Regions from separate parts of the Rossellomorea sp. ABR4_004 genome, predicted to be linked through region 1. Evidence: riboswitches for the same ligand, from Rfam matches in the RefSeq annotation. Region 1 holds a riboswitch; each other region holds the start of a gene.

The links. Region 1 has a riboswitch for cyclic di-GMP ahead of ACXAF2_RS10755 (anti-repressor SinI family protein). Riboswitches for the same ligand answer to the same signal wherever they lie in the genome.
Region 2: it holds a riboswitch for cyclic di-GMP, as region 1 does, so the genes downstream of both, ACXAF2_RS09200 (hypothetical protein) here and ACXAF2_RS10755 (anti-repressor SinI family protein) in region 1, are expected to answer to the same signal.
Region 3: it holds a riboswitch for cyclic di-GMP, as region 1 does, so the genes downstream of both, ACXAF2_RS23385 (EAL domain-containing protein) here and ACXAF2_RS10755 (anti-repressor SinI family protein) in region 1, are expected to answer to the same signal.

Annotation. Positions count from the first base shown of each region.
Region 1 covers NZ_JBSWVM010000001.1:2,129,547-2,134,266, reverse strand. Annotated here, with positions in the region: gene ACXAF2_RS10770 (class D sortase) at 162-770, opposite strand; gene ACXAF2_RS10765 (helix-turn-helix domain-containing protein) at 763-1,089, opposite strand; gene ACXAF2_RS10760 (LPXTG cell wall anchor domain-containing protein) at 1,319-2,017, shown strand; cyclic di-GMP riboswitch class I at 2,421-2,589, shown strand; gene ACXAF2_RS10755 (anti-repressor SinI family protein) at 2,623-2,760, shown strand; gene ACXAF2_RS10750 (helix-turn-helix domain-containing protein) at 2,795-3,115, opposite strand; gene ACXAF2_RS10745 (YwpF-like family protein) at 3,212-3,652, opposite strand; gene ACXAF2_RS10740 (single-stranded DNA-binding protein) at 3,921-4,298, shown strand; gene ACXAF2_RS10735 (hypothetical protein) at 4,324-4,497, shown strand.
Region 2 covers NZ_JBSWVM010000001.1:1,781,659-1,786,378, reverse strand. Annotated here, with positions in the region: gene ftsX (permease-like cell division protein FtsX) at 1-268, shown strand, start outside; gene ACXAF2_RS09205 (murein hydrolase activator EnvC family protein) at 308-1,660, shown strand; cyclic di-GMP riboswitch class I at 1,841-1,932, shown strand; gene ACXAF2_RS09200 (hypothetical protein) at 2,061-2,297, shown strand; gene rpsN (30S ribosomal protein S14) at 2,493-2,762, shown strand; gene ACXAF2_RS09190 (type B 50S ribosomal protein L31) at 2,790-3,035, shown strand; gene ACXAF2_RS09185 (hypothetical protein) at 3,096-3,470, shown strand; gene ACXAF2_RS09180 (class I SAM-dependent methyltransferase) at 3,778-4,353, shown strand; gene ACXAF2_RS09175 (hypothetical protein) at 4,386-4,720, shown strand, end outside.
Region 3 covers NZ_JBSWVM010000012.1:14,518-19,237, reverse strand. Annotated here, with positions in the region: gene ACXAF2_RS23390 (ABC transporter permease subunit) at 1-1,851, opposite strand, end outside; gene ACXAF2_RS23385 (EAL domain-containing protein) at 1,989-2,699, opposite strand; cyclic di-GMP riboswitch class II at 2,758-2,838, opposite strand; gene ACXAF2_RS23380 (DNA-3-methyladenine glycosylase) at 2,937-3,521, opposite strand; gene ACXAF2_RS23375 (DmpA family aminopeptidase) at 3,624-4,679, opposite strand.

The DNA.
Region 1 (4,720 bases):
CATTTCAAAAAACAGAGGCAGCTTAGTGTTGTCTCTGTTTTTATTATAAATCACATTCCCCAAAAGTAGAGACGATGCAAGTTGTAATTCCAGATGGGTATTTTTATTGAGATATTAGAAGATAAAAATGGAATATGATCTTGACACCAAAGGTTAACTTTTTAGTCAATTCTTATAGCCTCAATAATATACCGTTCGGACGAATCACCAATAAGTGTAAATGGATAGCAAGTAGAAAGAGTAAGGATTTCCTCAGGACGAGTTGTCCGAATAACCGACGTGTCACTTTCATCTACAATATAAGTTTTAAAAATTTCATAGGAGAAAGTTCCGGTGGGCATAATGATGGAAAGGATATCTCCATGCTGGAGTTCACCAATGTTTCTAAATACTGTATCCCTGTGACCGGCCAAGAAAATTTGATCCTTCTGTTCCGGTAGTGATGTTGATGAATAATGTCCTACCCCTTTCTTTAGTTCCTCCCCATCTGTTCCTTCAACGATTGCTACATCCCTTTCCAGTCTTGGAATATGTAAAACCCCAATGACATCGCCTTTCTCAAAATGGTAATCGATTGAGATTGGAGAGGAGGTAATTGGTTCTGACCCCTTATATACTGAAGGATTTTCCATAATACTTGCTTTTGCTATTTCCAGAGCTTCATTTTCTGCTTCTTCGTTATGTTTCATCTGGAGGAATGAATATAGGATAAAAGATAGTCCACTTAATAAAATGAAAATCCCAAAAATCAGAAAAACCTTCCTACTCATGATGTTTCCTCCTTTTATACTGAAAAAAAGAAAGAAAATCGTGAAATTCCTCTTTTGTTAAGCCCTGGTGAATGGCTTTCTCTAGTGGTTCAACCCACTCCTCATCTAAAAAGACCTTATTCTTATCAGACGAAAGAATATTTTCTAAAGAAGTATCTAAAGTAAGAGCTATTTTTTTTAGAATTTTAATGGAAGGATTCTTTTGGATACCTCTTTCGATAGAACTTATATATGATTTAGAAACATTTGAATGGTGAGCAAGCTCGTTTATGGTTAAACCTTTTTGTTCACGAAGATCTTTAATCTTATCACCTACCATGTCGATAACTCCTTCACAATTCATTTTATTCATTATATAGAACAATTTATATTTTATAAAGTACGAAATAAAGTGAATTTTAAAGGAATAAAGAGGATAGTATCGATATCCACATTGTTTGACGGGTATTTCAATATTATTGAAGATTTTCTTTTCATCAGTGAGATCTTATAATTAGTTAAGGTGTTCTTAAAAAAGAACAAATCAAAGATTCTAGGAGATGAAATAAATGAATCAAAAGAGAATCGGCGTAATGTTATTAATCCTATTTTTTATCTCTGGAATAATGAATCATAAAACGTATGCAAATGAAGTAGATATCATATTAATACCTAACGAAAAGTTCTTATTTAATATTTCAAACATGAAGCCGGGTGATTGGGCTGAGAGGGAATTGAGGGTTAAAAATGGCGGGGAGAAAGATTTTAACTACTCCATTCGCGTTGACAATAAACAATCTGACAGGAAACTATTTAACGAATTGGATTTGAAGGTGTATGAAGGGGATAAGTCCATATTAATCTTTGATGATAAATTAAAGAATTTCAATGGGTTTAAACCAAAGCCATTAAAAAAAGGTGTAAATGACAGTTTATTTTTCAGGGTTGAAATGCCATATGAATTAGGGAATGAATTTCAGCAAACATCAGCATATTTTGAAATTGTGATTGTAGCATCTGAAACTACAACGAATACTCCTCCAGAGGATTCGAATGATCCGGTAAAGCAACCAGACAGTAATGTTAAACCGACCCCGGTAAACCCGGGAACAAATGAAACCCAATCACCTGTAGCATCACAAGGCCCCAAACTCCCTAACACTGCAACCAACCTTTACCTGCTATTAACGGTTGGTTTTATATTAACTACAGCGGGATTGACAATAATATATGTAAATAAACGTTTATCAAAGAAAAGAGAAATATAACCTGAATGAAGAGGTGACCTTATGTACAAAAAAATATGCAGACGATGTACAAGACCATCCTATAGTAGTACTGAAACGGGTGAATGGGTTTGTCCCACCTGTAAATTTGACTTAACCGATCAGCCATTCTATGATTCTAGTAATTACCAAAATATTAATAAGAAAGTCCTCCCTCTTAGAAGTAAGTTAGAGGCCTATAAAAATAGCATGAATTCGTAGTTTTTCGACAAAACTCATCATGCTCTTACACGATATATTAATCGAAACATAGTTATATTTTTGTAAATGTCAGATTATAGTTGAATGTGTAGGAAAAAAGTGTAAATTAAATTAACTGAATTGACAAAAAACAACAAACGCTCGGACAGTTTATTAGTATAATCGAATTAGTTCGAAGGGAAGAGTCAGATAAAGGCAAACTTATTGAAAAATAAGGACGCAAAGTCACAGATCTAAGGTGGGAAATTAGGCATATCTTCATAATCATCTTCATAAACATCTTGAATATAATGAACAGAAAATAGATGAAGAAGGTGTGGTTATTTGAGAACTATGATGGCTGGATTGCCTGGAATACATACATGTATTTTGGGAGGGTATTTATATTGACAAATCGTGAACTTGATCTTGAATGGATGGAACTAATTAAACAAGCCTTAGACGCCGGAATTTCTAAATCAGAAATCAGGGAATTTCTTCAAAACCAGTCCCAGGAAGTGAAAGCCGAGTACAAAGTGATTTAATATAAATAAAGTCTTGCGAATCCCTCGCAAGACTTTATTTATTACCTAATTTCCACTTATTAAACTCAATGAATTCCCTGAACTGCTCCTTGGTAATTCCAGAATCCATGGCTTCTTCTGCAATCTTAAGCCATTCATGATCGATATTTTGATCTTCCGGTTGATCGTGTAAAAGAGCATCCATCGGAATCCCTAAAGCAGCTGAAACTTTTTCAAGAAATTGAATGGAAGGGTTTTGTTGAAGGTTACGCTCTATTGAACTCAAATATGACTTTGCAACACCGGCTTTATCAGCAAGTTCTGTCATGGACATGCGTTTTTCTTGTCTGTATTTCTTTACTCTTTCTCCAATCACAGAGAACACCTACCTAAGAACTTCATATAAGAAGTCACAATATTAAGTTCAATTATATCATAATGAATCATACGGATATTACCTAATTTCACATAATTAAACGCTCGGTTTTGCCGTTGCTGGAATCCTTGGCTTCGATACCATTTTCTCACGGAATTCGCGGATTAATTCATCGCCCGAATACCCTTTTTGCACCAAGTCATCAAGGAGTAATTCTGCATATTCATTCCTCTGTTTTTTCAATTTCCCTTCAAACATAATACTGATATGCTCATCCATCTCTTTAATACACCGGATTGTAGTCATGAAAGCAGCCGGGTCATTGCTCTTATTGGAAATCACGACTTGTATTTCCAAATCTTCCTTGCGTTGCTGAGCCTCTTGAAAGAACTCGATATATTCATTCGACAAGTACGTTTCGACTAGCCACGTACTTTGCCCATCCTCTTTATTAATAATCAGACCGTCCACAATCTCAAAGTCACGCAGTTCATCGTTCTCCACTACTTGCAGTGAAATAACTTTAAAGGTTTTCATGAACGAACATCTCCCATTTAAAGGTTTTATAAAATTATATCATAGTAGGAATTGTTTTCCCTAACAAATTTCTTGATGAAAAAAAGGACGAAAGAAGCAATTTTGTGATTTTGACCCTGATATTAATCGAAAACCGGGAAATCTCCCTAGGGGAATTTCCGAAATTCAAGCCATTTTAGACTCGAATTTCGGAAATTCACGATTTTACAAGATGCGATAGAAGATTGTAAGATGAAAACACCTTAAGTGAAAGGAGGAAAGATTTCAATTGATCAACCAAGTGACCCTCGTTGGAAGGCTGACCAAGGATCCTGAAACAAGAAAAACATTGGAAGGGAAATCAGTACTAAACGCAACGATTGCCGTGAACAGGCACTATAAGAATCAACAAGGTCAAGTTGATACAGACTTCGTGCTCTGCACCATATGGAATAGGGCAGCAGACAACACGGAGAAATACTGCCGGAAAGGATCTGTCATTGGCGTGACTGGCCGAATCCAAACCCGTTATTTTGACAACGATCAAGGAAAACGTACGTATGTAACCGAAGTCGTCGCTGAAAATGTCCGATTTATGGACAACAGGAGGGAAACCGCAGAACCCCCCGAGCCAAGCAAGAAAGAGCCTATCGAATTACCGTTTTAATATTTTTTGAAAGGGAGATGGAGTTGTGGCGACACTGCAAGATCTGGAACAAAGAATTGACAGAATGGAGAAGTTAACAGAAGACCTCATCAAAAAAGTAGCAAGAGCGAACGTCGAAAATTTCTATTTATCTCAGCGGGTGACTGCCCTTGAGCAAGGGTACGAATACCCCAATCCAGTCTTGAAATCCTCGTCATAAGTAAAACAACCTCACCCAGAATTCTTTCCATACGAACAATCCAACCAACCTTATAAGCAGCTGTCTCAAAATCCAATGGTCACCGCAACATGCCCCTTCCATACCTCATTAGAAATATACATGTATAGCAGTGAGTCAAGTAAGCAGTCGTTCCCCTTATTGTCTTCTTATAGAGTCGGTTTCCTCATGGGAGACCGGCGTTTTTTTTGATTGATTGGCTCTT
Region 2 (4,720 bases), 350 kb from region 1:
GGGTGCAACCAACTGGTTTGTACGCTGGCCATTCATTCTAGAAGGATTATGGCTTGGAATTTTAGGTTCTATTATCCCGATCGCTCTTGTCACAACAGGTTACTACTATGCTTATGAATTTATTAAACCAAAACTACAAAATCATTTTATTCAGATATTAGATTTTACCCCCTTTATCTATCAAGTAAACGGATTAATTCTATTAATGGGTTGCCTGATCGGGGCTTGGGGAAGCTTTATGTCTGTACGTAAATTCTTAAAAGTGTAAAATTTGATAGGTTGATAGAAGCTGAAAGGAGCATGCCGCTTGAACAAGAAGTATTTCGTATCATTATCAATTGCAGCAGCATTAACAATCGGAAGTCTACCAACGTTAGGGACAACTGCTAACGCTCATTCCCATTCTGTGGAGGAATTACAAAAGCAACAAGAAGGCATTTCTTCCAAAAAAGAGGAAATCAACGGCAAGATTGATGAGAAAAAATCTCAAATTAATCAAAATATCAATAAACAACAAGAAATCCAATCACAAATTGCTGAAATCAGTACAAAATTAAAAGATACTGAAACAAAGATTGCTGAGAAAACAAAAGAGATTGATGAAACAACAGCAGAAATCAATAAACTTAAAGAAGAGATTGAAGTTCTAAAGCAAAAGATTGAAGAACGTAACGAACTTTTAAAAGAACGTGCCCGTGCGATCCAGGAAAAAGGCGGCTCTGCAAATTATCTTGATGTACTACTTGGTGCGGACAGCTTCGGTGACTTCATCAACCGTGTAACAGCAGTTAATACCATCGTAAGTGCAGATAAGAAGATCATGGACGAACAAAAACGTGATCAGGCAGAATTAGAAAAGAAACAAGAAGAAGTAGAAGGCAAGCTTGCAGATTTACAATCTACTAAAGCAAGCCTGGAGTCTCTGAAAAAAGATCTTGATAGTCAAAAAGCTAAAAAAGCGGATTTATTCAAGCAATTAGAAGCGCAGCAGGCTTCTTTGGAAGTTGAGAAAAAAGACCTTCAACAAGAATCGGATGAGCTTGCTAAAATGGAACACCAACTTGAAGGTGAAATCCAGGCTGAACAAGCACGTTTAGCTGAACTTGCACGCCAGCGTGAAATCGAACGTAAGCGTCAAGCGGAAGCTGAAGCGGCAGAACGTGCAGCAGCACAACAACAAGCAACAACAAGCAGCAGTGGCGGTTCTTCTTCAACACCCGCTGAAACAGCTCCAAGTGCACCAGTAAGTGCCGGTGCCTGGACATCTCCAGCTTCTGGAACGATTACAACGAACTTCGGCTGGGATGTATTAAACGGTAAGAAACGGTTCCACTATGGTACGGATATTGCGGCAAGAGGCAGTGTTCCGATCTCAGCAGCAGCTGATGGATATGTCATCAAAAGTCAGTATAGCTCAAGCTATGGAAATGTCGTTTACATCACTCACTCAATCAATGGTCAAACGTTCACAACCGTTTATGCCCACATGTCTTCTTCATCTGTAAGCCAGGGACAAGCAGTGAACAAAGGTGACAGAATCGGTTACATGGGTAATACAGGATATTCTTTCGGACAGCATTTACACTTTGAACTTCATGCAGGTTCTTGGAATGCGTCTAAATCAAATGCTGTAAACCCACGTCAATATATTAACTTTTAATTAGAAAACCCCGCCATCTGCGGGGTTTCTTTTATTGGATATCATATATTTGATCTGCATTACATTAAAATGTAAGGAAATGGAATGGAATATTATTCTCCTGCCTGTTTTCTTATCTTTTTTCTTCTAGTATAATGACAACTATATTACCTAAATATTAAAACAAATGATTTGTATAGTCCTTCGAAAAGGCAAACTAATTGAAAGATTAGGACGCAAAACCACGGGTCTTCTATTTTTTATAAGAAAATAATGATCGCCGGGTTACCGAAAACAATGGATTACAATGAATACTAATTAGGACGTTTTATTAGTATCATTTTACCTGCCATTTTGGTGGGGTTTTTTAATCTATACGTCCAGTATAGTAGGATTTGAATCTGTAGTAAGGATGATGATGTTGGAATTGACTGAATTAAAAAGGGAATTAAGAAGTTTTTGCAGGAGAAACCGTACCGCATTAAAGTATACGTATGTTGGGGAACTTTCAGCGGAAGAAATAAGTGAAATGCTTATCCAGAGTCTGGGTGCTGAAGAAGTTAAGAGGATTCTGGATGATATTGATATTATCAATCGCCGCAGGGGAGATACAGTTAAATACTTTATGCTAATTTTAGAAGGACTGAAAGCAGCATAAGAATACATAAAAGCCGAATGCCGGTCTTAAATGGCATTCGGTTTTATCTATGTTTTCATTAGTGCGTAAGTCGGGGAGTTCTCTTCTATAGGTTTTAGGCAAATATCATTGCAAAATGAAATAGAGTGTGTTTTAATAACGATATGTTGTTTTAAAACGTAATCATTACGATTAATGAAAAAGGAGTGAATCACTTTGGCGAAGAAATCAAAGGTAGTAAAAGAGAAGAAGCGTCAGGAGCTTGTTCAGAAATATGCAGATTTGCGCAGGGAGTTAAAAGAAAAAGGTGATTATGAAGCGTTAAGAAAGCTGCCGAGGGATTCCTCACCGACACGATTAAACAGTCGGTGTGAAGTGACAGGGAGACCGAGGGGGTATCTCCGCAAATTTAAAATGTCCCGTATTGCTTTTAGGGAGTTTGCTCATAAAGGGCAAATACCAGGTGTCAAGAAATCAAGCTGGTAATCCACGAAACTATAAGGAGGAATAAGAATGAAAAAAGAACTTCATCCAGAGTATCAACAGGTGGTATTTATGGACACGAACAGCGGTTTTTCCTTTTTAACGGGATCTACTAAAAGTTCTAATGAAACGATTGAGTGGGAAGACGGGAACACTTATCCCTTATTAAAAGTGGAAGTAAGTTCAGACACGCATCCTTTTTATACAGGGCGACAGAAGTTCTCAGATCGTGGAGGCCGTGCAGAACGCTTCTTGAAAAAATACAACATGAATTAGTGCATGTGTGGCTGTCAGAAAGAATATGTTATGGTATAGACCCATGCCGAGGTGACTATGATGAACGAACACTTAATGGAAATTGTCGCAAGGGATATTGTTGAAGGCTTGCCAAAGGAAAAACGGAACATCTATCAATATGTGGTCGGTCTTGAAGATGAATTGGCGAGCCGGTCGGAGACTTCAGAGGAATACATGGCATTACTTGTGAAGCATGCTCCTCATCAGCAGGCAGCCTCTCATTTTAACATGACCTTTGGAGAGTTGATGAAACGGATGAGGGACATTGAGAAAGAGATTAATACGAAATTGGATCAGAAGCTGAAGCATGCTACCTGGATTGATTATACAGACACCATACGGTCGATGAAAGGATCAGAAGCAATAAATACAAGCTACTTCTTCTTTTCCATGGATCATGCTTATACTAAATAAAAAGGTGAAGTATAGAGTTTAAATCGGAATCATTACGTTATAATGGATTCTCGATGAGAATACGGATATCAATGAACAAGGGGGTTCACCATAGAAAAAACTTATACAAAAGCCCCGAATGAAGGAACAAAGGACTCTCCCGTTATGGAGGGTCCTTTTAATATTCATAATTTCGACACACAGTTCCCCCGGACTATCTGTAATAATTCTTCTATAGGATACACTATGAGTAAATAACTTGCTTGTAAATATAAAATTTAAGATACTAATACATAATAGGGTATTATCACTGAACGGAGGAATCCCGATGACCGGAGATTTATATGAACATCACAAAGCTTCAAAGCTCCTCGATCCCAAACGTCAAGAGCTCGTACCGGTGGACAAAGTACTCGAACTTCTCAAACTCAATAAAGATGATATCGTCGCCGATTTAGGTTGTGGCAATGGCTACCTGACCCTTCCAATTGCAAAAATGGTTGAAACAAAGGTCCAGGCGGTAGATCTGCAACAGGAAATGCTGGAGTATCTGAAACACCGTGCCACTGAAGAGAATGTAGATAATATCATTTATGAGAAATCATCCCTTGAATACCTCAGCTTCAACAAAGGTACTTTGGATAAAATCGTATCCGGATTCGTTTTACACGAAGTTCCCGACTTGATCAAAGTATTTCAAGATTTACACGATATGCTGAAGGAAAATGGAATTTGGCTGATTCTGGATTGGGAGAAGGTAGAATCAGAAATGGGACCGCCTTTAGATCATCGGATTTCTTCCGAGGAACTCGATCGACAACTCAATTCATCCGGATTCCATACAACAGTAGGTCACTTGCATCCATCGGTTTACTATATTGTCGTCAGAAAGAGTAATAGATAAGCCAGAAAGTATCTGAAGGGAGGGGAATGCCTATGACTGAACAATGGTATACGATAGGCTCCTTCACATTTCCGGCTTCATGGGCAGCTATTATCGCTTCGTTCATACTCACTTTCTTGCTTCTGTACTTCTGGAATAGAAAGGCGAGCGACTGGTATTCGAATTGTATTTTTACTTTTTTACTCTTCTGGAAGCTTAGTGTGATTGTGGTTGATTTTCAAACGGTTATGGAACATCCTTTGACGATCCTCTATTTTCACGGAGGAATCATTGGGTACTGGTTAGGAATGATAGGGGCTCTAACGTACATATTTGTTAAAAAAGTAGATCATCCGTCTACTCTCATCATTTCATGGATGGTCACGGT
Region 3 (4,720 bases), on a different contig from region 1:
CTGAATTTCCTTCACACCTTGCACAATCAACTGCATGGCGATGATGGCAATCATAAAGGCTGCTAACGGAGCAATGACAATCCAGTACTTTCCGGTCATTAGGGAATCTTTAGTGGAACTGATCAGACCGGACCATTCAAATGTTCCTGATTTCGGAGGATCGGGTACCAGGCCTCCTGTGATGATCGTTCCGCCCAAGAACAAATGAAATAATCCCAGATGGACAAGAATGAGAAGAGTTTGGATAAATTGCTGCCCCCATATAATGAATAATCTTGGTGCCAAATGAGGGAATAGATGCGTCCACAGCAAGTGACGATTACTTCCCCCTAAGAGCTTCGCCGACAGAACAAAATCCTGTTTACCTAGTAACTTCAGTTCATTCCCTATTAAAACCGTCGTTAACGGCAGCACAAGAATCGTCAAGACGACAGCTTCAAAAACAAGTCTTTCAAAGATGGAGTGATCCCATCCTAAAACGGGTAATCCCCAAAGTACAGGTCTTAATAGAAGATACGCAATGAGACTTAGAGGCAAGAAATGAATGGAATCCACCATCCGATCAAGCCAATTCTTCCTAGTTTCTTTCAGATGAAAATGATAGGCTATGCCAAGATAGAATCCACCTATCACCCTTAGAGATGCGACAACCAGCGCAAAGAGGAGGGTATACTTTGCCCCGACAATCAGTTGGTCGAGGATGCTATACCCGAAGAAATCCGACCCCAGTACCATCTCTCCAAATGGCTTATGTGGAGGGGCACTGATGATACGTCCCTCATCGTTTTTCATAAACTGAATCTGATTAATCGGGTCTTCTTTCACCATTGGATAAAGGAAACTGACAGCAATCAGGAGGAAGATGACACTAAACCCGATAGCAAACTTCCCATTATGCATATGCTGCCACCAAAGCCGTCTAATAGTTGATAGCCAGCCCCAGATCTTCCATTCATTCCACTTCGTTTTATCCCTTTTATATTTGGTATGATCCACGCTTCCCTCACGATTAATCCATAGATACACGCCTTGATACACAACGAAAAAAGGTGTGTAAATCATAATCAGTGAGATGGCTATGACCATAGGTCTGAAATCTTGTACGATGTAATACGTTATTCCTCTCATATTGAAAATCGTTTCGATGATGAATAAACTAGATAGCATTCCCCATATGATCAGCTTTCCATGATAAAACAAGCTGGGAGAAATATTTTTCAGTATGTGAGCAAAAAGGATCCTCCCTTTTGACATTCCTTTACTTTGGGCAAACTCTACATGTGGCTTTAGCATTTCTTCTTCCGTAATAAAAAGGAGAATACGAAAGAAAGAGATCATGGGTATAATCGACAGTGTGATGATAGGAGCAAGAAAGATCTTTTCTTCCCCTAACTCAGTAAAACTCATTAGTTCAAAGCCAAAATGTTTAAAGATATATACAATCAAAAGCTGAAGCATAAACGCAAACATTAAGTCAGGCACAGTTTCAAAGAGGTTTAATACTTTCTTTAGAAAAGACGTAACCCATCGGGGCAAAAACACTGTGAAGATGGTAAGGACGAATGCTGTTCCCAGACCTAAACCCAATGCTCCCCCGATAATCTGTAAAGAATACAGATAAGGCCCCCAAAGCATGTCCAAAAAATCGACGGTGATTCCTTTATATGAATAACTCCAATTTTCACCGTCCATAAATACAAAAACAAACTTAACAAACTCTTCAAAGAATCCGACAAAATTATACAGGCCCCTCTCCCTAAATACTTCAGGAGCAATACTCACCGCTAAAATACCGATCAATCCGAGAATATAATAGAACATAAATTTCAGCGGAAATGTTAGAATCCTCATACCCTGATCCCCTTTTTTCTCTTTTTCCTCAGTTTAATGGATATGTTAAATATTTTCAATTTTATTTTAATTCAGATAACACGACGGCAGATATATACGAAAAAGGTGACTCCAACCCTCCAGAGTCACCTTCTCATTTACGCTAATAATCGACTCGGCTTTCCCAAGTAAAAGCCTTGTCCTATTGTAATCCCAATGTCCTTTGCCACTTGCATATCCTGTTTGGTTTCAATGCCTTCTAACACAATTAACGTATCCTTACCGTAGAATTGATTAAAAAAGGAAAGGAATCGTTGTTTCTTATCATCTTGTGCCAGATTCAAAGCAAAATAGCGATCCAGTTTAATGATTTCAGGTTCATATTCAATGGATTTCTTGATGGAGGATGTCCCCTGTCCAAAGTCATCAATTGCATACCAAACTCCATATTGCTTAAGTTCTTTGAGTGACTCTTTCAGTAATGGATTCTGCCAGAGTTCTTCAGCACTCGACTCATTTATCTCCAGCACTAGACGCCCCAATATGGCGGGATGCTGCTTCATGAGGTCATAAAAATAGGTATGAAAGCTTGGATGAAGAATCGTCGTGATATAAATATTAAGAAATAACTTACAGTTCTTCAGTCCATTCTCTGAAAAGCTTTCAAGAGCTTTTGAAATGGATAATGTATCAAGCTTATATAAGATATTCGCTTTCATGGCAGACTGAAAAACATTTTCGGGATTTTCGTTATACTTGTTTCGTAACAGGCCCTCATATGCATAGAGGGTTTGATGCTCGCCCATTTTATATAAGGGCTGAAAATCATGATAAATATAGTCGTTTTGAAAAATAGTAAAGATGTTCATAGGACCCCTATACTCTCTATAGTTTATAAAAAAGACCACACAAAAACGTATTCCTACGTTCGTATGTGGCCGGTTGCGCTACTAGCTCCCCTAAGTGTAAGCGCCCATCTATCATTTAGGTTCAAAGCTCCCATTCGAATTGTCAGTATATGATTTTATCTTATAAGAAAAATATACCACAAACCTAGTACTTATGGGTTATTTTTTAATTGATTATTAGAAAATTCCCAAAAATAATTATCTTGATACATAAGGATTGTCCTTTACCCAGAACCTCCACGGATAATCCCTTGCTTCTCCCGTGTTATCAATCCCGATTCGTTTTCCTTCCACAATGTCTTCAGGCCGGTATCCCTTTGAAATAATGAGAGGGGTTTCCAGGAAGCTTCCCCCGTAATCCTCCATGGTTATGCCTAACGCTTTTGTCAGCTTTCCCGGCCCATTTGTCCAATTCTTTTTCACCTGACCCGATCGTCTTCTTTCCATCAGCTCCAAGCCCTCAAGGGGTTCGACCGCTCTAATGAGAATCGCTTCGGGTTTTTCTTTTTCCCCGCTCACTACATTGACCAGGCAGTGAGTATGCATAACATATGTATAGATACTGCCGGCTTCATGAAACATGACTTCCGTCCGCTTCGTCCGTCTATTTCCATAGCTGTGTGCCGCCCGATCCGCTGGTCCTAAATACGCTTCCGTTTCCACAATATATCCTGAAGCTGTGCCCTCCTCCGTCTCTTTCGCTAACACACAGCCCAACAAAGACTTTGCAAGTGCCAAAGTGGGCTGTCGGTAAAACGAAAGAGGCATTGGGGTATAATTCATGACTTTCACTTCCTTCAACCAAATAATTCGTACATATATGGTATACCCTATTAAATTAATCGTTAAATAAAAGAAAATAGGTAACGTATAAAGATTTTTATCTTATTTCAACAGTCCAGCCCTTAGCACCTCTAGTGGTATCGCTTCGATTTTCCGTCCATTCCTGCCCGTTGTGGTTTCCGCTTTACAGAGAGAGTTCCATATGGCTTCTTCTACGCTATCGACTGTCATTTCAAATAGTGTAGAGATGATCGGTCCGTCTTCTTTAATGAAACTGTAGTGAATCGTGTTTTCATTGGAAGGCTGATGTGGGATGCGGTGTGCAGTAGAAAATGCCAGAACAACATCACCACTCCCATGGGCTGCATATGAGCCCGTTCTTGAAAGGCCGAAAGAAGCTCGTTTCGCCAATCGTTTAAGCTGCCTTTCATTTAGAGGTGCATCCGTCGCCAGGATGATCATGATTGACCCATCCGGTGTATGTTCATCCTCCCCGGAGTCAAGAGTGGGAAGCCTTAGATCTTTCCTCTGACCGAAATTCGTTAATACGAGGGCTCCCACCGTATACTTCTCATCTCCAAAGGCATACTCCCTTGAACTCGTCCCAATACCACCTTTATACCCTAAACAAAGCATTCCCGTTCCCGCTCCTACACAGCCTTCTTCAACTGGTCCGGATTGTGCCTGAATAATGGCTTCCCGGGCATCTTCAGGCTTTACATGAAGACCGCGGATATCATTCAAGAACCCATCATTGCATTCTCCCACAACGACATTTACTGTCCCGGTTGTGTCTCCGATTTCAGGTGTTTCGTCCAGCATATATTGAACCGTCCCTTTTAACACATCCCCAACGGACAGAGTATTCGTTAAGAGAATGGGACTTTCAAGGACACCAAGCTCCTCCATTTGAATCGTCCCGACTGTTTTTCCAAAGCCATTGATCACATAGCAGCCCGCGCTTACTTTCTCGCGGAACAGATTGCCCCCATGAGGTAAAATCGCCGTTACACCCGTACGTACCACGGTATTGTCATGCTCATAGTGAAGGGTTTTATGTCCGACCTTCACTCCCTCAATATCGGTAATGCTGTTATGTATCCCACATGTATAGGAGCCGATACTTCCTCCCATTTCCCGTAATCGTTTCCGTTCCATTAATGAAAACCTCCTTCTTACTTATTAGTAACTATTCGGGT